3 regions of the Brevibacillus sp. YAE8 genome follow, and region 3 is predicted to be linked to each of the others. Evidence: a T-box and tRNA genes for the amino acid it is inferred to sense, from the RefSeq annotation. Region 3 holds a T-box; the other regions hold tRNA genes.

Region 1 (5,750 bases), on a different contig from region 3:
GTCGCGGTTCTGATCGTCGCTGCCCACTCTCTCGCCTGGGGCGAATCCTTTTACCCAACGCGCGGGGATGTCGAGTGAGCGCAGCATCACCGCCATCGAGGTGGAGAAATGATCGCAATATCCCCTCATGCTGTCAAACAGAAAGTGGTCGACAAAGTCTTGCCCTTCCGCTGCCACAGGCACATCTTTTGTTTCATACTTATATTTTCCACTCGCTCGCAAGTAATTCTCGATCGCTCTTACTTTTTCATAAGGCGTCTTGGCGTTTTTGGTCACGCTTTGCGCCAGTTCTTTCACGCGCGGCGGCAAAGTCGCCGGAAGCTGCAAATAGCGCTCTTTGATCTCGTCGGGATAGTCCGTTCCCGCTTCCATGATCGCCTTTTCGCTGACAATCGGCACCTCTGCGTCCACCTTGTACCGGTGCAGCTTGAGCAGCATCGTATTCGGTCCGTACTCTGTCCGTCCATTTGCGCCCGTAGGCTGGATCAGATTGATTTTTCCCGCGCGGACCTCAAGCTGCTGATTCATCTTGTCGTAAACGACAGTCGCATTTGGCGGAGCGTAATTGCTCACTTTGTTCAACTGCCCGGGATAAAAGACGGTAGCAAACTGCTGCGGGCCTTTGAACTCCAGCGTTGCCTCTACCTTTTTCGTTTCCAGGCCGTGAAACAGCTCGTTTTTCCACTCGTATGTTTGCGGGTCCAAAATCGCCTCGTACTCGCGATCGCCTTTTTCCCAGCCTACGCCTGTGTAGACGTCCTTGGAGTCCCCGCGCCAATAGCTGTGCTCATTGGTCGTCGCCATGAACACGAGCGTATTGTCCTGCATGAAAGGCCCGCCCAACATTTCGTCGTTGTTGTCGTAGCCGACTTTTTTCATGACGGCAGTCGGTGCTTCCGTGCCGCTTCCCATCAAAAAGGCAATCGGATCAGGCCAGCTCGCATCTTTTTTGGGAGCCGCATACCCGATGCCGACACTAATCAAAATGACCAGCAAAGAGGCCATCAGAGAACCGAACAATATCCGGCTTCTTTTTTCTGTCACCGTCGCCATGCTGGTCATTCTCATCAGATGGCTGACAGCGAGCAGCAAAAAGCCAAAGATCAGCGTCCGCACAATTCCTGCGCTGGCGTCGTAAGGCAGGAACGTATCGAGCACTGCCAAGTACAGCTCTGTCAAAAAGACAAACCACAAGCCCTGTCTCTGCTCCAGCACCAGATAAGTCAGCATGGTAATCAGGACAAGCAGCAGGGCATCAAACAAAGCATTGCGCGACAAAATGGACATCGCTCCCCAGTCTTGCTCGAGAGCCAGCGGGATATCATGCACAATCTGCCTGTACAATTCCGCCAGCCAATCGGTTGTAAACAACGGTGTATCGAATAGCGTAGCATGCAACAACCAGAGGAGGCCCAGCAGCTTGAACGGCAACGTTACCCACCTGTACGGAACCGCTACGTCGATCGCCAGGACACCGGCCACAATGACAAGAAACGGCCACAGCACGCCCGTATCCGTCAGCTCCTGGAGAGGGAGCAGCCACTCTCTTAGCATGAGGAACAGAAAAAGGGCCGAGACCCATTGCCATATCGTTGGTCGCTTCCACACGCTCATGAGTCTATGCACCTCCAATCCGTTTCCACTCTTGTTCGTCGATGTGGACAGACGTACATGATATTTTGCTTCCGCCCAGCAGTTGCAGGGCTCGTCTTCTCTCTTGGGAAATGACAGTGTCAGCATGCACATAGAATAACTGCACTCTTCTGCCTTTTTGCGCCAAAGCAATCAAACGGTGAACCAGGTCTTTTTCCACGCGCGGAGTCACGACGATCAAGGTCACGCCTTGCTGCTGTTCCAGCGCCTCGCGTCCCACAACCCGCGCAAACGATTCGCTGCCCGCTGGCATGACCCGCGCCAATTGATCGAAGACGCGCAGAAAATGAGTGTGGGAAAGCGCCGGAGCAATCGAAATGCGTTCATTTTGCTTGTACACCAGCCCGTAATGGTACTGGTTGCGATTGGCATAGGCGATCAGGCTTGCCGTCAGCCTTACTGCCGTCTCAAACAACTGTACCGGCTGTCCTTGATAGCTTTCTTTTTCTACATCGAGGAAAAAAACGGCCTGGTTCATCGCCTGATGTTCAAATTCCTTCGTCTTCAAGCCCGTTCCCCTTGCAGATGCGCGCCAATGAATCTGGCTCAGGCGATCACCGCGCTGGTATTCGCGCACGCCCCTCACGGCAGCGACATCGTCGGAGCGTTTGTGCGACACGTGCACGTTGCCGCTGAAGCTGCCATCCCCCAAGGCCCAATGCGTTAGTTCCTTGTACCGCGGGTAAACGAGAAACTCCTGGGGAAACGAAAAGACTTTGCGCCTTTCGCTGAACCCAAAAAAATCCCCGCCACTCACGACGCACTGATCCAGCCGGTAAAAACCTCGCTGGAGACTCGGTATGACATAGCGGAACTCCATTTCTTTTTTAAACCAGGGAAAAATCAACTGCCTGTGCGGCTCATATACACCTGCGAGCCGCTCAGGCAACGGCTCCACGATCATGTGCCAGCCCAGCGGAAAACGGATTTTCCGGCGCAGGCGCACGGTTACTACGACGTCCTCGCCGTCCTGCAGGCGGTTGCGGTCGATGACTCGCTCTACCTCCAGCGTCGAGAACATTAAAAAATACGCCAAAACCTCATAAGCGAGGAACACCAGACTGCTGTAAAATAGAAACCAACTGGAAAAGCCGCCCTGAAACTTGGCAAATACGTAGGTGATTGCCACAAGCAGGAGCGCTTTGAGCTTACCCCATCTTCGTTGTCTCATCCGCAGTCACCGCCTCAGCTCACCGGAACGCGGGTTTCGGCCAAAATCACGGTCAATACCCGATCAACGGTTGCTCCTTCCAGACGTGCTTCCGGCTTCACGATCATCCGGTGGGCGAATACGACTGGCACCAGCTCTTTGACATCGTCCGGGATGGCGTAATCCCTTCCCCGCACGAAAGCCAGTGCCTGAACGGCTCTGTAGAGGGCGAGAGAGCCCCTTGGACTTACCCCGAGGTAAATATGATGGTGGTCACGTGTGCGGTGGCACAGCCGCACGATATACTCTTTTACTCCCTCGGAAACCTTGACGGAAGCTACCTCTTTTTGCAGTTGCGCCAAGTCTGCTGCCGTCATCACCGGCTCAAGTTGTGCGAGCGGGTTCACCTCCGAGAATCTGGAGAGCATGCGCATTTCTTCTTCCACGGTCGGATAGCCCAGGCGCAATTGCATCAGGAAACGGTCCAACTGTGCCTCAGGCAATGGAAACGTCCCTTCGTACTCCAATGGGTTTTGAGTGGCCATCACAAAAAACGGATCGGCCAGCCGATAAGTTGCACCATCTACTGTAACAGACCGCTCCTCCATCGCTTCCAGCAGAGCAGACTGCGTCTTCGGAGAGGTCCGGTTGATTTCGTCCGCCAAAATAACGTTTGCAAACAGCGGTCCTTGCCGGAACTCAAACTGCATCGTCTGTTGGTTGAAAATTGCTACTCCTGTCACATCTGTCGGCAGCAAGTCAGGAGTGAACTGGATACGCTTGAATTCTCCCCCGATCGACTTAGCCAAAGCACGTACCAGCATCGTCTTGCCCACACCCGGAACGTCCTCCAACAAAACATGTCCGTTTGCCAATACAGCCGCGACCATCATCTCAATCACGGAACGTTTTCCAATCAGAACTTTTTCTATATTATCGATCAACTTTGCAATTGCAGGATGCATTTGTTCCAATTTAATTGGGTTCACGTTAATACATCTCCTGTTCCATCTTATTCTTCCATCGAGCTTGTAACAGAAACATTTTGTTACCCGTCTTCTCTTGTATCACCTGCGTAGAAAACAGCAGTGTAATTCTAAAGTAATGGATGGAAATGGGAGATACAAGGAAAACTTACTTAAAAATTGTAAGAATGCAGCCATGATTATGCAAAAAAGAGTAGGAATTGATCCTACTCTTCGATTTCATATGAAGTAATGGCGTGCCCTGAGAGATTCGAACTCCCGACCTTTTGATTCGTAGTCAAACGCTCTATCCGGCTGAGCTAAGGGCACATGTTTTGCGGGTCAACCTGTACTGGCTGAAAGCTAGCAGAACAACTATGGAGCGGACGACGGGTCTCGAACCCGCGACCTTCGCCTTGGCAAGGCGACGCTCTACCAATTGAGCTACGTCCGCGTGTGACATGATAAAAGGTTTGCTCTGGCTGCAAAGCCTTCTCGTTATATGGTGCGGGTGAAGGGACTTGAACCCCCACGGTCTCCCGCCAGAACCTAAATCTGGTGCGTCTGCCATTCCGCCACACCCGCATGGTAAAACAGAAAAGGGCATCGATATTTCTATCGTGCTGCGTGTTTCTATGTTTATAAAAACTGGTGAGCCATGAAGGACTCGAACCTTCGACCCTCTGATTAAAAGTCAGATGCTCTACCAACTGAGCTAATGGCTCACAAGTGGCTGGGGTACTAGGATTTGAACCTAGGAATGACGGAGTCAAAGTCCGTTGCCTTACCGCTTGGCTATACCCCAATGGTGGTGCCGGCAATAGGACTTGAACCCACAACCCCCTGATTACAAGTCAGGTGCTCTACCAATTGAGCTATACCGGCAAAATATCATCTGTAAATGGTGGCTCGGGACGGAATCGAACCGCCGACACGAGGATTTTCAGTCCTCTGCTCTACCGACTGAGCTACCGAGCCTCAAAAATTTGGTTGCCATCTCTCTAGCTAAGAAATGGCGGAGCTGACGGGACTCGAACCCGCGACCTCCGGTGTGACAGACCGGCGTGAACTCCAACTTCACCACAGCTCCATACGTGACTGCACCCGATGGGCACTTCGCTTCTACTTCACTCTGGAGCAGTGCGAGTAGAAAATTTGGTTGCGGGAGCAGGATTTGAACCTGCGACCTTCGGGTTATGAGCCCGACGAGCTACCGAGCTGCTCCATCCCGCGACGATTCGGACGATCAATGTCAGCACCTATCTTAGAAGCAAGACGCTTTTGGGTGACCATCCATATGATTATGATAAATGGTGGAGGCTGACGGGATCGAACCGCCGACCCTCTGCTTGTAAGGCAGATGCTCTCCCAGCTGAGCTAAGCCTCCACAATCCCCGACTCTTGTCGGGGCCTTCACAAAGCTTTTTGTGCTGCAGTATAGCAAGCACTTTGCTTTATGAAGAATTTGTAGGTGACCCGTAGGGGATTCGAACCCCTGTATGACAGCGTGAAAGGCTGCTGTGTTAAACCGCTTCACCAACGGGCCAAGCTATTAAGATATGGTGCGGTCGGCGAGACTCGAACTCGCACGGGTCGCCCCGCCACCCCCTCAAGATGGTGTGTCTGCCAATTCCACCACGACCGCAGCTTAGGATGGTAGCGGCGGAGGGAATCGAACCCCCGACCTTTCGGGTATGAACCGAACGCTCTAACCAGCTGAGCTACACCGCCATAAAGCTGTTTGTTTGAAAAGATATGGCGGAGAGTGAGGGATTCGAACCCTCGCTACGCTTGCGCATACTAACGGTTTAGCAAACCGTCCCCTTCGGCCTCTTGGGTAACTCTCCGCATATATGGCTCCTCGGGACGGACTCGAACCGCCGACCGATCGGTTAACAGCCGATTGCTCTACCAACTGAGCTACCGAGGAACGTTGAAGGATTTGTTCCTTCAAAACTGAATACGCATGTTTGCTAAGAGTG
Region 2 (6,461 bases), on a different contig from region 3:
CACGAACGGTGAAGAGCTGAAGATTTCCTTCAACGCGAAGTACATGATTGACGCCTTGCGTGCGATCGACAGCGCCGAGATCAAAGCCAGCTTTACCGGCCCGATGAGTCCGTTCGTGATTCGTCCGACAGACCACGACTGGATGCTGCATTTGATCCTGCCAGTCCGTACTTACTAGGTCTTTTTCGTAAAAAAGTTCTTTTTCGTAAAAGAAAGGAGCCAAACCATGCGTGAGGTTTCCATCAACACCGAATACATTGCGCTCGGCCAATTTTTGAAGCTGGCTGACGTCATTGACACAGGCGGCATGGCTAAAGCGTTTTTGGCAGAAGTGCCGATCAAGATCAATGGCGAGTTGGACAACCGGCGCGGCCGCAAGCTATATCCTGGCGATGAAGTGGCGATTGAAGGCCATGGCCGCTTTCAAGTGGTACGCCGCTGAGAGGAGAGCGTGATTCTTGTTTCTCAAGAACCTGTCGCTAACCAACTATCGCAACTACCAATCCTTGTCCTTGGATTTTGACGGACCGATCCAGTTGTTCATCGGGAACAACGCCCAAGGGAAAACTAATGCACTCGAGTCGATATACGTTCTGGCTCTGGCCAAATCCCACCGCACGCCCCGAGACAAGGAGCTGATTGCGTGGGATGCCGATTACGCCACGATCCGTAGCGATGTTCTTCGTCGCTACGGTTCTGTTCGTTTGGAGCTGCAGTTGACAACCAAGGGAAAGCGGGCCAAAATCAACGGAATGGAGCAGCAAAAGCTGAGCGCCTACGTGGGAGCTTTGAACGTAGTCATGTTTGCGCCGGAGGACCTGTCCATTGTAAAAGGAGCGCCTGCCCAGCGTAGGCGTTTCATTGACATGGAAATTGGCCAAGTTTCGCCCACCTATCTGTATTATTTGAGCAACTACAACAAGGTGCTGGCTCAGCGGAACCAACTGCTGAAGGACTTGGCGATGAAAAAAAGCCATTCGCTGGAAATGCTGGCAATTTGGAATACCCAACTGGCCGATTTAGCGGTAAAATTGTTGAGGAAGCGATTTGAGTTTCTGCGCAAGCTGGAGGTGTGGGCGCAGGAGATCCACACCGGCATTACCAGCGGCAGGGAAATGCTTTCTTTGCATTACGTGAACTCATCGCCCGTTACGGATGAAATGTCGGCAGAGCAAGCGGTTGAAAAAATGCTGGCTGCCTATGAAGAGGTTCGCGACCGGGAAATTATGCGCGGAAGCACGCTGATCGGACCGCACCGCGATGATTTTTCACTCAAAGTGAACAACATGGATGTCCAGACGTACGGTTCGCAAGGGCAGCAGCGCACGAGCGCCCTGTCCATCAAATTGGCCGAAATTGAGCTGATTAAAGAAGAAGTCGGGGAATACCCCGTTCTTTTGTTGGATGATGTCTTGTCAGAGTTGGATGAACATCGGCAAACCCTGCTGCTCGAAACCATTCAGGATCGGGTTCAGACGTTTGTAAGCACGACAGGTGTGGAAGGCTTAAAGCATCAGGTTCTCCAGCAAGCCTCTCGGTTTTACGTGAAGGAAGGGACAATCTCGGGAGAAAGGTAGGGGTCAGGGATGTTTATTCACATTGGTGGAGATACTGTGGTGAGCACTAAGGAAGTTATTTCCATCCTCGACCATCAAACCGTGAAATCCTCGAAGGTCAACAAGGCTTTCCTGGAGGAAAAGCGGAAAACGATTGTCGATCACAGCGTGGAAGAAACAAAATCTTATGTAATCACCCAGGACGCCATTTACTGTTCACCTATTTCTTCTCTGACGCTAAAGCGACGCGCTCAGTTCGTGGACAGCTTGGATCAGTTTCCCTTTGTACAAGCTGAAGTGGAGGAGTTGACAGAGTAGTGGATCAAGTGACGACGAACGATACAAACTATGATGCGAGTCAGATTCAGGTTCTGGAAGGTCTGGAAGCTGTTCGGAAACGTCCCGGCATGTATATCGGCTCGACCAGCAGCCGCGGTTTGCATCACCTGGTATGGGAGATTGTCGACAATGCTATCGACGAGGCGCTTGCCGGTTATTGCGACAACATCTTGGTGGTCATTCATCCGGACAACTCCGTATCTGTAACTGATAACGGCCGGGGAATCCCGACCGGCATCCATGAAAAAACCGGGAAATCAACCGTTGAGACGGTTTTGACTGTCCTGCACGCCGGCGGAAAATTCGGCGGTGGCGGATACAAAGTCTCCGGCGGTCTGCACGGGGTAGGTAGCTCGGTAGTGAACGCGCTATCTGAATGGATGGAAGTAGAAGTAAAGCAAAACAACAAAATTCACTATATGCGCTTTACAGTCGGAACGCCTGATGCTGATCTTGCCGTCATTGGCGAGACAGAGGAGACGGGAACAAAAGTCACCTTCAAGCCAGATCCGACGATTTTTACGGAAACGACTGTTTTTGAATACGACGTTTTGCAAAAACGTATTCGCGAGCTCGCCTTCCTGAACAAAGGGCTGCGCATTACGCTGAAGGATACGCGCCCGGACCAGGAGCGGGAAGAATCGTTCCACTATGAGGGCGGTATCGTACAGTTCGTGGAATACTTGAATAAAAACCGGGAACCGTTGCACGAAGAGGTCATTTACTGCGAGGGCGAAAAAGACGGCCTTTTCGTTGAGGTTGCTCTGCAGTACAACGACAGCTATGTGAGCAACATCTACTCGTTCGCCAACAACATCAACACGCATGAGGGCGGAACGCACGAAACAGGCTTCAAGACAGCTCTTACCCGTGTCATTAACGACTACAGCCGCAAATTCAATCTCCTGAAGGAAAAAGATCCGAACCTCTCCGGCGATGACGTGCGCGAAGGGATTACGGCGATCATTTCCGTGAAGATTCAGGAGCCGCAGTTTGAAGGGCAGACGAAAACCAAGCTCGGCAATTCGGAAGCGCGCAGCATTACCGAATCTGTCTTTGGCGATCGCTTCAGCACCTTTATGGAGGAAAATCCGGGCGTAGCGAAAAAAGTGGTGGAGAAAGCCCTGATGGCTTCCCGTGCTCGTGAAGCAGCGCGGAAAGCCCGTGAAATGACTCGCCGTAAAAGTGCGCTCGAAGTCAGCGCTTTGCCGGGTAAATTGGCGGACTGCTCTTCGAAGGACGCTTCGGAATCCGAACTGTTCATCGTTGAGGGGGACTCCGCGGGCGGTTCTGCGAAGTCCGGCCGCGATCGCCATTTCCAGGCCATTCTTCCTTTGCGTGGAAAAGTGCTGAACGTAGAGAAAGCGCGCTTGGACAAAATTCTCGGCAACAACGAGATTCGCATGATTATTACTGCGCTCGGCACCGGGGTAGGCGAAGATTTTGACATTACAAAAGCGCGCTACCACAAAGTTGTGATTATGACGGACGCGGACGTGGACGGCTCGCATATTCGCACGCTGCTGCTGACGTTCTTCTACCGTTACATGCGTCAGCTCATCGAAGCGGGGTACATTTATATCGCGCAGCCGCCGCTCTACAGCATCAAGCAAGGCAAGACGCTGCATTACGCGTATAACGACAAGCAGCGCGATGAAATACTCGCGACCCTCAAGGCTACACCGAAGCCAAGCGTCCAGCGCTACAAAGGGTTGGGCGAGATGAATGCTGACCAATTGTGGGAGACGACAATGGACCCTGCCATGCGCACGCTCCTGCAAGTGAACCTGGAAGACGCCATGGAAGCAGACATGGTGTTTGAGACGCTCATGGGCGACGAAGTAGAGCCGCGCAGGGAGTTTATCGAGCAACACGCGGCATCTGTAAGGGATTTGGACATTTAAGCTTTGAAATAGATTCGGTATATGGCAAGAAGGCTCAGCGATCCAGGCGGTATGAAAATGGCTTCAACAGGCGGTTTGCGCTGAACGAAGCTATTATTTTGCTGAGCTTTGGATAGCTGAGTCTGCCTTCTTGCAAAAAAATTCACTGTCGCACGATAAAAAAATCAAAAATTCTATTGCAATGAATTAAAATGTATGCTAGATTAAAGATCCAGGAAGTGATACGGGCCTATAGCTCAGTTGGTTAGAGCGCACGCCTGATAAGCGTGAGGTCGGCTGTTCGAGTCAGCCTAGGCCCACCACTTATACAAGGCGATAGCGCCGGATGCGACATCGCTTCTCCATTTTTGGAAAATGGGGCTGTAGCTCAGTTGGGAGAGCGCCTGCCTTGCAAGCAGGAGGTCATCGGTTCGATCCCGTTCAGCTCCACCAATATACTCCTATAGGCAATTGGCCTGGATGTCCTAATGTTCCTCGGTAGCTCAGTTGGTAGAGCAATCGGCTGTTAACCGATCGGTCGGCGGTTCGAGTCCGTCCCGAGGAGCCATATCACGCTCCTGTAGCTCAGTCGGTAGAGCGTTTCCATGGTAAGGAAGAGGTCGCAGGTTCGATTCCTGTCGGGAGCACCAGAAATGATTACGAACATGGCCCGTTGGTGAAGCGGTTTAACACAGCAGCCTTTCACGCTGTCATACAGGGGTTCGAATCCCCTACGGGTCACTTATACACCCAACTAGTTGTTGGGGTCCCCGCAAAGTACTCGGTGTTGCTACAACGCAATCTCTTCACTTTGTGGGGTACTTTGGAGGCTTAGCTCAGCTGGGAGAGCATCTGCCTTACAAGCAGAGGGTCGGCGGTTCGATCCCGTCAGCCTCCACCATTTTCACGAATGACAAAAACATGGAGCTGTGGTGAAGTTGGAGTTCACGCCGGTCTGTCACACCGGAGGTCGCGGGTTCGAGTCCCGTCAGCTCCGCCATTATTCAAAAAGTAATGGTGGACTCACATACACGAGGCTCGGTAGCTCAGTCGGTAGAGCAGAGGACTGAAAATCCTCGTGTCGGCGGTTCGATTCCGTCCCGAGCCACCATGAAATAAACTGAACATGCCGGTATAGCTCAATTGGTAGAGCACCTGACTTGTAATCAGGGGGTTGTGGGTTCAAGTCCTATTGCCGGCACCATTTTCATCCTTTCGAGCAAAGAGCAATCCGTGCTTACGAAGGACAAGCTGGGGAGATAGTGAAGTGGCTAAACACGGCAGACTGTAAATCTGCTCCCTCCGGGTTCGGCGGTTCGAATCCGTCTCTCCCCACCATCTTTACTTCATGGCTATTGGGGTATAGCCAAGCGGTAAGGCAACGGACTTTGACTCCGTCATTCCTAGGTTCAAATCCTAGTACCCCAGCCATAATGAGAGCCATTAGCTCAGTTGGTAGAGCATCTGACTTTTAATCAGAGGGTCGAAGGTTCGAGTCCTTCATGGCTCACCAGTATTTTTGACAAGTAGATATGCGGTCGTGGCGGAATTGGCAGACGCGCTAGATTCAGGTTCTAGTGGTGGCAACACCGTGGAGGTTCAAGTCCTCTCGACCGCACCAACCCATCCTATGATGGATGAAAATGCGGACGTAGCTCAATTGGTAGAGCGTCGCCTTGCCAAGGCGAAGGTCGCGGGTTCGAGACCCGTCGTCCGCTCCATCAATGTTCTCGGGTCTCTCACCCGTTCCGGGTTTACCCTGGAAGAACATCAAGGAAGAGTGTCACGGGCACTTCCGATCTGGCTTTGCAGGCAGCGTTTTGACGCAGCAGCGCCAGAAAGAAGCGAGACCCGTCGTCCGCTCCATTATCATGTGCCCTTAGCTCAGCCGGATAGAGCGTTTGACTACGAATCAAAAGGTCGGGAGTTCGAATCTCTCAGGGCACGCTTTTCTTTATATAGTCGGGAAGTAGCTCAGCTTGGTAGAGTACTTGGCTTGGGACCAAGGGGTCGCAGGTTCGAATCCTGTCTTCCCGACCAGTTTTTCCAATTTGATATGCCGGTGTGGCGGAATGGCAGACGCGCGCGACTCAAAATCGTGAGGGAAACCGTGGGGGTTCAAGTCCCTTCACCGGCACCATATTTTGCGGGTGTAGTTCAATGGTAGAACTCCAGCCTTCCAAGCTGGTCGCGTGGGTTCGATTCCCATCACCCGCTCCATTTTTTGCGGAGGGATACCGAAGTGGTCATAACGGGGCGGTCTTGAAAACCGTTAGGGTGCAAGCCCACGGGGGTTCGAATCCCTCTCCCTCCGCCATTCTCATTCCTACCTGATGTTCGTGGCGGCGTAGCTCAGATGGCTAGAGCGTTCGGTTCATACCCGAAAGGTCGGGGGTTCGATCCCCTCCACCGCTACCATAGGGGCATAGTTTAACGGTAGAACGAAGGTCTCCAAAACCTTTGGTGTGGGTTCGATTCCTACTGCCCCTGCCAAAAGTGTATAGTTACTATTCATGGCGGTCGTGGCGAAGGGGTTAACGCACCGGATTGTGGCTCCGGCACTCGTGGGTTCAAGTCCCATCGATCGCCCCATTTTTATTTTAACTAACGATATATGTCTCAGTAGCTCAGCTGGATAGAGCATCCGCCTTCTAAGCGGACGGTCGGGAGTTCGAACCTCTCC
Region 3 (6,461 bases):
TTGCAGCTTTTCTTTGACTTGCTCGGCGTACGGAATGTGCACCTCGCTGATGTTCATCAAGCGCGCCTGGATTGGAGTCAACCAGACAGGGAATGCGCCTGCGTAGTGCTCGATCAGGATGCCGATGAAACGCTCCATGGAGCCGTACATCGCACGGTGCAAGACAACCGGACGATGCTTTTCGTTGTCTTGGCCCACGTAAGTCAGGTCGAACTTCTCCGGCATTTGGAAGTCGAGCTGGATGGTTCCGCATTGGTGACGGCGTTTCAGCGCGTCGGTAATTTGGAAGTCGATCTTCGGTCCGTAGAACGCACCGTCGCCTTCCTTGATTTCATACGGCATTTCCAGTTGCTCCAGCACCTTTTTCAAGGAGCTTTCCGCTGTTTCCCACAGCTCGTCGGAGCCCATGGAATCTTCCGGGCGAGTCGAAAGTGCTACGCTGTATTCAAAGCCGAACACTTTGTAGATTTTGTCGATCAGCTTAATCATGTTTTTGATTTCGCTCTCGATCTGGTCAGGGCGGACGAATACGTGTGCGTCATCCTGGCAGAAGGTGCGAACCCGCAGCATGCCGTTCAGCGCGCCGGAATATTCGTGGCGGTGAACCTGGCCGAACTCGGCATAGCGAATCGGCAAGTCGCGGTAGGAATGCATTGCGTTTTTGTAAATGAGCATGTGTCCTGGGCAGTTCATCGGCTTCAAGGCGTAAGTCGCGTTGTCGACTTCAGAGAAGTACATGTTTTCCTTGTAGTGATCCCAGTGACCGGATTCTTTCCAGAGGCGCTCGTTCATGAGGAACGGCGAGCGCACCTCTGTGTATTGGGCAAGCTGTTGCAGGCGGCGGGAGAACTGCTCCAGCTCGTTGCGGACAGTGAAGCCGTTTGGCAGGTAGAACGGCATGCCAGGCGCTTCCTCGGAGAACATGAACAGCTCCAGCTCTTTGCCCAGTTTGCGGTGGTCGCGCTTTTTCGCCTCTTCGATGAAGTGCAGATATTCGTCCATATCCGCTTTTTTCGGCCAAGCGGTACCGTAGACGCGCTGCAGCACCTGGTTTTCCGCTTTTCCGCGCCAGTATGCACCTGCCACGCTCATCAGCTTGAACGCTTTGATGTAGCCAGTGGACGGCAAGTGCGGGCCGCGACAGAGGTCGAAAAATTCGCCCTGCTCGTACAGGGTGATCGTCGCATCCGCCGGCAAGTCGCGGATGAGTTCCAGCTTCAGATGGTCGTTGAGGTTTTGGAAAATTCTTGTCGCCTCGTCGCGGCTGACGACTCTGCGGCGGATCGGCAAGTCTTCCTTCACGATTTTTTCCATTTCCGCCTCAATCTTGCCCAAGTCTTCTGGCGAGAGCGAGACCGGAATGTCCATGTCGTAGTAGAAGCCGTCTTCGATCACAGGACCGATCCCGAATTTGACTTCGCTGCCGTACAGGCGTCTTACTGCCTGGGCGAGCAAGTGAGCGGTACTGTGACGGTAAACTTCCAAGCCTTCCGGCGAATCGAGGGTCACGATTTCAATTGCTGCGTCATCCTCAAGCGGCGTGTACAGATCCACGACTTTGCCGTCTTTTTTGCCGGCTACTGCTTTTTTCTTCAGGCTCGCGCTGATGGAGCCTGCGATCTCTTCGATGGTGATCCCAGCTTCGTACTGACGGACTGCTCCATCCGGGAACGTTACGTTAATTTGTGCCACCTTGGATTCTTCCTTCCTGTTTGTTGTTTTTGAGAAAATAAAAAACACCCATCCCAGAAGGGACGAGTGTATTCTCGCGGTACCACCCTAATTCAAGTCTGTTTTTACAAAACGGGCCGTGCAAAACGGATGCCCGAACAAACTCCTCATTGACATGGTAACGGTATGGAACCGGCAAGCCGTTAGTAAAAGCGTACGCTTCGTTCCCGGCTGCTACTCGAAGGGGGTAGATCCATATCGTCTCGCAGCAAGCTTCCAGCCAAGGCCCGCCTCTCTAGAGCGATCTCGATATCGTCCATGTCCTTCTCATCGTATTTGTAAGCGATATTCACTCTTGTTGCTGCTAATTATAGTTTAGTCGGATTGTTCCCGTCAAGTACACGTCTTTGCCCAAGGCATAACGAACAGGAATGGCAGGTGATGAGCCTGCTGTCAAAAATGCTGCGGATCGTTTGCACAAGCCCCGGCTTCTCCCCGGCCATGTGCAAAACGATGCTCTCCGGTGCCAGTGTAACCAGCGCGCTGACCAAGTAATCTTCATCGCGGCATTTTTGTTCGTCCATGCTCAGCACGGAATCGAGCTGTTCCAGCCAAAGGCGGTCTCCCTTTTTGTCATAAAGATGGAAAGGTTTGTCCACACTAGGAACAACATGGACCACTTCCTGTTTCACTTCCTGTACGGCGATAAAATAGCGCAGAAGCTCGACAAATTCCTGGTATTGCTTGTCTTCCAAATATTCGTCGATTCCCGATTCGACCAGCTCGAACAGTTCATTCCAATGCTCCTGCAGCCGGAACCTGACGAACCCCAATACGTTGATAGTTCGCTCCTGCTCCAAGTATAAAAAGGCTTTGCGGTAGACGTTTGCCTTTCGAGTCGTGGCGGCCAGCAGTTCGCGTCCGTCCAGCTCGATCTCTCGGCACATGCGCTCAATGTAGGGAAAAATTTCCGGCCATTCTTCTTCCATCTGCTCCGCCGCCAACAAATCGGCAGCCATTTCCTGCATGATCGCCGGCTCTTTGACCTGCGTCACCCACTCCGCCAATGTCAATGCCACAAAAGCTCTCGCCCACTCTATCGTCTGCGCATCGTATTCCTCTTCGCACCAGCTTTGAAAAAGGAACGTGCAGTAGTCGTCCTGTTCCTGCTCCTTGTATGTAATGCGCACCGGGGCAGTATTGACCCGCTCCATCATCTCATTTACGATAACGCGATACGTGCCACTATGCTCAGGGACATTCTCCAGCAAGACGCGAAACGTTTGCATTTTCATCCCCCCAACCGCAATTGTAGTTACAGTATATGTCCCTTTATGGGCGATATACTTTTAAACGATTGGAAACCGGGGATTGGAAGTTGCTCGTGGGGATAGAAAAACACGCTGCCAGATCGTCTGTTCCGCTCTTGCGAAAAGACGATCTGGCAGCGTGTTGCTGAACGTTTTTTCATTTAGTTTTGCATCACAAAATCTCTTTCCGCCATCTCGCCGTCCTTGAACACGCGCAAGATGTCGTACTGGGTGTTGCGCTGCGCCGGGATTTTGCCTGCGCCGCGGATCAGTTCGAGAATCTGGTTGGTGTTCACCTTGTAGGTACATGCGGCTGCCGAGACGACGTTTTCTTCCATCATCGTCTGACCGAAATCGTTTGCCCCGTAGGAAAGGGAAAGCTGGCCGTACTCTGGACCCATCGTCACCCAGGAAGCCTGGAGATTTTCGAAGTTGTCCAGCATCAGTCGGCTGATCGCCAGCGTCTTGAGGTATTCCTCCGGCGTATTGTTCACGGCTTTCATGTTCGTGTTGTCCGGCTGGAACGTCCAGACGATAAACGCCTTGAAGCCGTGCGTCTCGTCCTGTGCTTCGCGAATGCGCATCAGGGACAGCACGCGCTCCTCCATTTCCTCGCCGAAGCCGATAACCATCGTCGCCGTACCTGGCAAGCCGATGCGGTGAGCAGCTTTTTGCGTGTCGATCCACTCTTTCCACGAGCCTTTCAGGCGGGAAATTTTGCGGCGGGTACGGTCGTCGAGAATTTCGCCGCCCGCTCCCGGCAACGAATCCAGCCCTGCGGCCTTCAGTTCCTTGAGCACGTCTTCGACCGTCATGTTGGAAACTTCCGCGATTTTAATCACTTCCGCTACCGACAAGGAGTGCATCGTAATTTGCGGGAAGCGCTGCTTGATCGCGCGCAGCAGGTCGGTGAAATAGTCGATCTTCAGATCCGGGTTGGTCCCGCCCTGCATCAAGATTTCCGTGCCGCCGACGTCAATTGTCTCCTGAATCTTTTGGAAAATAGTCTCTCTGGGCAATACATAGCCTTCGCTTGAACCGGGACGACGGTAAAAGGCGCAAAAGCGGCAATACGTATCGCAAATGTTCGTGTAGTTCACATTTCGGCTGATGACAAACGTGGCAATGGGCTCTGGGTGGTGCTTTTGCATCACCAGATTGGCGTAGTGTCCGATCTTCTCAATTTCATTGCTGGCAAACAGAGCGAGGCCGTCTTCCAGGCCCAGTCGTTCTCCGGCAAGGGCACGTTCCAATATAGCATCGATCATAAGGATCACTCCTCGTACCTTACGTAAATTCCATTCCACATGATATCACAATCGGGACATAACGGCTATAGTTCGGGGTGCTGGCACAAACAGGGCGCGACGATGGTACGACGAAAAACAGCCCCGCCAAAAGCAGGGCTGTCCGTTTCTGTTGCTATAGGTATCATTCATATCCGATCTGCTCATACACTTCCGGTTCCCAATAAATGACGGTTTGCGAAAGCGGCAGATTGGTTTCGCGCGCGCCATTCGGCTGGCCGTTAAAGTAAATGATTTCCGTCACGGCTACCCGATCTCCGCGCACGTCAATTTCTCCCGTCAACTGCAAGCTGGTTCCATCCGGCGCATAAAAAACGACTTTCCCCGATCCCAATGTCTTCATGGGTTCCTCCAATACTGTATGTCCTTCTTTTCTATACTAATGGATATTCTTTCCTATCGTCAATGAAAAAGCGAGGGACTTCTTTACCACCCGCCTCCTCTTCTTCCGGGCCGAATCGCGCAGGACGAATCTCCCCAAAGCGAGAAGACGCCAGGAAAACGTAACCCCCCGGCGTAGAAAAACGTATCCCCTACTGTTGGATCAGCCAATTGGCGGTCTGTGTTTGGACAAAGCGGCATATCCTAACTACTGAAATGCGATTTTTTCCTGTATAATGGAAACCCGAGAGGAAACGTCCTAAGGAGATGCTCATGCTCGATCAAATCACACAACTGTTCATGCAATATGGAATATGGGGACTCTTTGGCATGGCATTTTTGGATTCGTTCATCAGTCCGATTCCTCCCTTTTTTATGCAAATTGCGATGAGTCTGCTCGACCCCGGTTCAGCGCTCCGCTTTGCGACCGTGGCCTTTACCGCCTCGATTCTCGGCGCGCCGATCGGCTTTTTGCTCGGCAAATGGCTCGGCAAACCGATTTTGCAAAAGCTGCTTCCGGAAAAATGGGTCGTGGTCGCCACCGAGAAATTCGCCAAAAACGGGGACGCTGCCGTGCTGATCGGCGCTTTTACTCCGATTCCGTTCAAGGTGTTTACCGTGCTGAGCGGCGTGTTCAACTACTCGCTGACAAAGCTCATGCTCTTTGCCATCGTCGGCCGGGGCTTGAAATTTTTTCTGATCGGAACCTTGTTTCACCTGTACGGCAAGCATGCCAAAGTGCTGCTGGATGAATACTTGGAGGTCACTCTGCTGGGCGCCGCCGCGCTTGTGGCGATCGGCTGGTTCATCTGGAACAAGCGCCGAAAACGCTATGCCTGAAAAGCTGTCGTGACAACCAAAAACGCCCGGGCGTGCCATGTGCAACTGCCCGGGCGTTTTTTCGCTTGTTTTTTTCAGGTAGCGGAAGCAAAGGCCGTCTGCTGCTGGAGCGCTTCCACCGGGATCGGCTCGCAGTCCAGCAGCTCGCGGAAAAACTGGACGTCCAGCAGTACGTCGCCTTGAATGCCGCGCTTTGCTTTTGGCGTCAAATGCTTTTGCGCATACAGCTTTGCCAGCACGTATTTGCGCGCGTTGTTGTCTTTGGCCACCTGGTCCTCGGCCTCGCTGACGATGCAGGAGAGCGCGTACAGGTCGATCATGTGGTCGGCGAGCGCCTTCAATTTATATGTCACATAATCAGGCGACTGCCGGAAAAGATAGGCGATATTTTCCTCCAAAACCGCAAGCTCTGCTTGCAATAGCTCGGCAAACGGCTGTGAAAAGGCGTGACGCCAGCCTTCGATACGGGAGCGCAGCAGCCGGGCGAACACGACATGGCTGTTTTCTTTTTGCATGACGCGCAAAATGTCCAGGGCGAGGATGTTGGACGTGCCCTCCCAGACCGTCAAAACCTGGGCGTCACGCAGCAGGCGCGGCGTAACGTACTCTTCGATAAAACCGTTGCCGCCGTGAATCTCGATCGCCGCATGGGCGGCCTCGACAGCTTCCTCTCCGGTCCGGTATTTCAGCAGCGGAATCAGCAGCCGGGCGAGCGCCATGTCTTCGCGGCTTCCCGAGCCATCCTGCAGGCGGTCGTACACGGCAATCATGTCAAACACCGCGCCAGTGCTCACTTCCGTATCGAGCAGCAGGCTGACCAGCATCTCTCTGACCATCGGATATTGGTCGATCGGGTTTTGGAATGCCCGGCGCTGGCTCGCGTAATATTTCGCTTCGTACAGCGCCCGGCGCATAATGCCGATGGATGCCACCGCGTTGCAAATGCGCGACA

Evidence for each region. The T-box of region 3 lies ahead of thrS (threonine--tRNA ligase). A T-box ahead of a tRNA ligase gene usually reads a tRNA of that ligase, here a tRNA-Thr.
Region 1: it has a tRNA-Thr gene. The T-box ahead of thrS (threonine--tRNA ligase) is inferred to sense a tRNA for this amino acid. The anticodon was not compared.
Region 2: it has a tRNA-Thr gene. The T-box ahead of thrS (threonine--tRNA ligase) is inferred to sense a tRNA for this amino acid. The anticodon was not compared.

Annotation. Positions count from the first base shown of each region.
Region 1 covers NZ_BAAIYG010000034.1:30,668-36,417, forward strand. The annotation lists gene AC27IT_RS24760 (transglutaminase TgpA family protein) at 1-1,614, opposite strand, end outside; gene AC27IT_RS24765 (DUF58 domain-containing protein) at 1,619-2,824, opposite strand; gene AC27IT_RS24770 (AAA family ATPase) at 2,839-3,792, opposite strand; tRNA gene AC27IT_RS24775 (tRNA-Arg) at 4,022-4,098, opposite strand; tRNA gene AC27IT_RS24780 (tRNA-Gly) at 4,147-4,222, opposite strand; tRNA gene AC27IT_RS24785 (tRNA-Leu) at 4,272-4,353, opposite strand; tRNA gene AC27IT_RS24790 (tRNA-Lys) at 4,418-4,493, opposite strand; tRNA gene AC27IT_RS24795 (tRNA-Gln) at 4,499-4,573, opposite strand; tRNA gene AC27IT_RS24800 (tRNA-Thr) at 4,578-4,653, opposite strand; tRNA gene AC27IT_RS24805 (tRNA-Phe) at 4,671-4,746, opposite strand; tRNA gene AC27IT_RS24810 (tRNA-Asp) at 4,782-4,858, opposite strand; tRNA gene AC27IT_RS24815 (tRNA-Met) at 4,925-5,001, opposite strand; tRNA gene AC27IT_RS24820 (tRNA-Val) at 5,080-5,155, opposite strand; tRNA gene AC27IT_RS24825 (tRNA-Glu) at 5,241-5,314, opposite strand; tRNA gene AC27IT_RS24830 (tRNA-Leu) at 5,329-5,413, opposite strand; tRNA gene AC27IT_RS24835 (tRNA-Met) at 5,423-5,499, opposite strand; tRNA gene AC27IT_RS24840 (tRNA-Ser) at 5,525-5,615, opposite strand; tRNA gene AC27IT_RS24845 (tRNA-Asn) at 5,623-5,698, opposite strand.
Region 2 covers NZ_BAAIYG010000031.1:493-6,953, reverse strand. The annotation lists gene dnaN (DNA polymerase III subunit beta) at 1-178, shown strand, start outside; gene yaaA (S4 domain-containing protein YaaA) at 227-442, shown strand; gene recF (DNA replication/repair protein RecF) at 459-1,577, shown strand; gene remB (extracellular matrix regulator RemB) at 1,587-1,874, shown strand; gene gyrB (DNA topoisomerase (ATP-hydrolyzing) subunit B) at 1,883-3,799, shown strand; tRNA gene AC27IT_RS23845 (tRNA-Ile) at 4,025-4,101, shown strand; tRNA gene AC27IT_RS23840 (tRNA-Ala) at 4,156-4,231, shown strand; tRNA gene AC27IT_RS23835 (tRNA-Asn) at 4,271-4,346, shown strand; tRNA gene AC27IT_RS23830 (tRNA-Thr) at 4,353-4,428, shown strand; tRNA gene AC27IT_RS23825 (tRNA-Glu) at 4,446-4,519, shown strand; tRNA gene AC27IT_RS23820 (tRNA-Val) at 4,604-4,679, shown strand; tRNA gene AC27IT_RS23815 (tRNA-Asp) at 4,702-4,778, shown strand; tRNA gene AC27IT_RS23810 (tRNA-Phe) at 4,814-4,889, shown strand; tRNA gene AC27IT_RS23805 (tRNA-Thr) at 4,907-4,982, shown strand; tRNA gene AC27IT_RS23800 (tRNA-Tyr) at 5,032-5,116, shown strand; tRNA gene AC27IT_RS23795 (tRNA-Gln) at 5,135-5,209, shown strand; tRNA gene AC27IT_RS23790 (tRNA-Lys) at 5,216-5,291, shown strand; tRNA gene AC27IT_RS23785 (tRNA-Leu) at 5,313-5,399, shown strand; tRNA gene AC27IT_RS23780 (tRNA-Gly) at 5,424-5,499, shown strand; tRNA gene AC27IT_RS23775 (tRNA-Arg) at 5,652-5,725, shown strand; tRNA gene AC27IT_RS23770 (tRNA-Pro) at 5,742-5,818, shown strand; tRNA gene AC27IT_RS23765 (tRNA-Leu) at 5,837-5,918, shown strand; tRNA gene AC27IT_RS23760 (tRNA-Gly) at 5,925-5,998, shown strand; tRNA gene AC27IT_RS23755 (tRNA-Ser) at 6,007-6,095, shown strand; tRNA gene AC27IT_RS23750 (tRNA-Met) at 6,120-6,196, shown strand; tRNA gene AC27IT_RS23745 (tRNA-Trp) at 6,198-6,271, shown strand; tRNA gene AC27IT_RS23740 (tRNA-His) at 6,295-6,370, shown strand; tRNA gene AC27IT_RS23735 (tRNA-Arg) at 6,395-6,461, shown strand, end outside.
Region 3 covers NZ_BAAIYG010000002.1:339,738-346,198, forward strand. The annotation lists gene thrS (threonine--tRNA ligase) at 1-1,692, opposite strand, end outside; T-box leader at 1,748-2,011, opposite strand; gene ytxC (putative sporulation protein YtxC) at 2,040-2,960, opposite strand; gene mqnC (cyclic dehypoxanthinyl futalosine synthase) at 3,143-4,249, opposite strand; gene AC27IT_RS04480 (hypothetical protein) at 4,413-4,631, opposite strand; gene AC27IT_RS04485 (YqaA family protein) at 4,943-5,509, shown strand; gene AC27IT_RS04490 (acyl-CoA dehydrogenase family protein) at 5,584-6,461, opposite strand, start outside.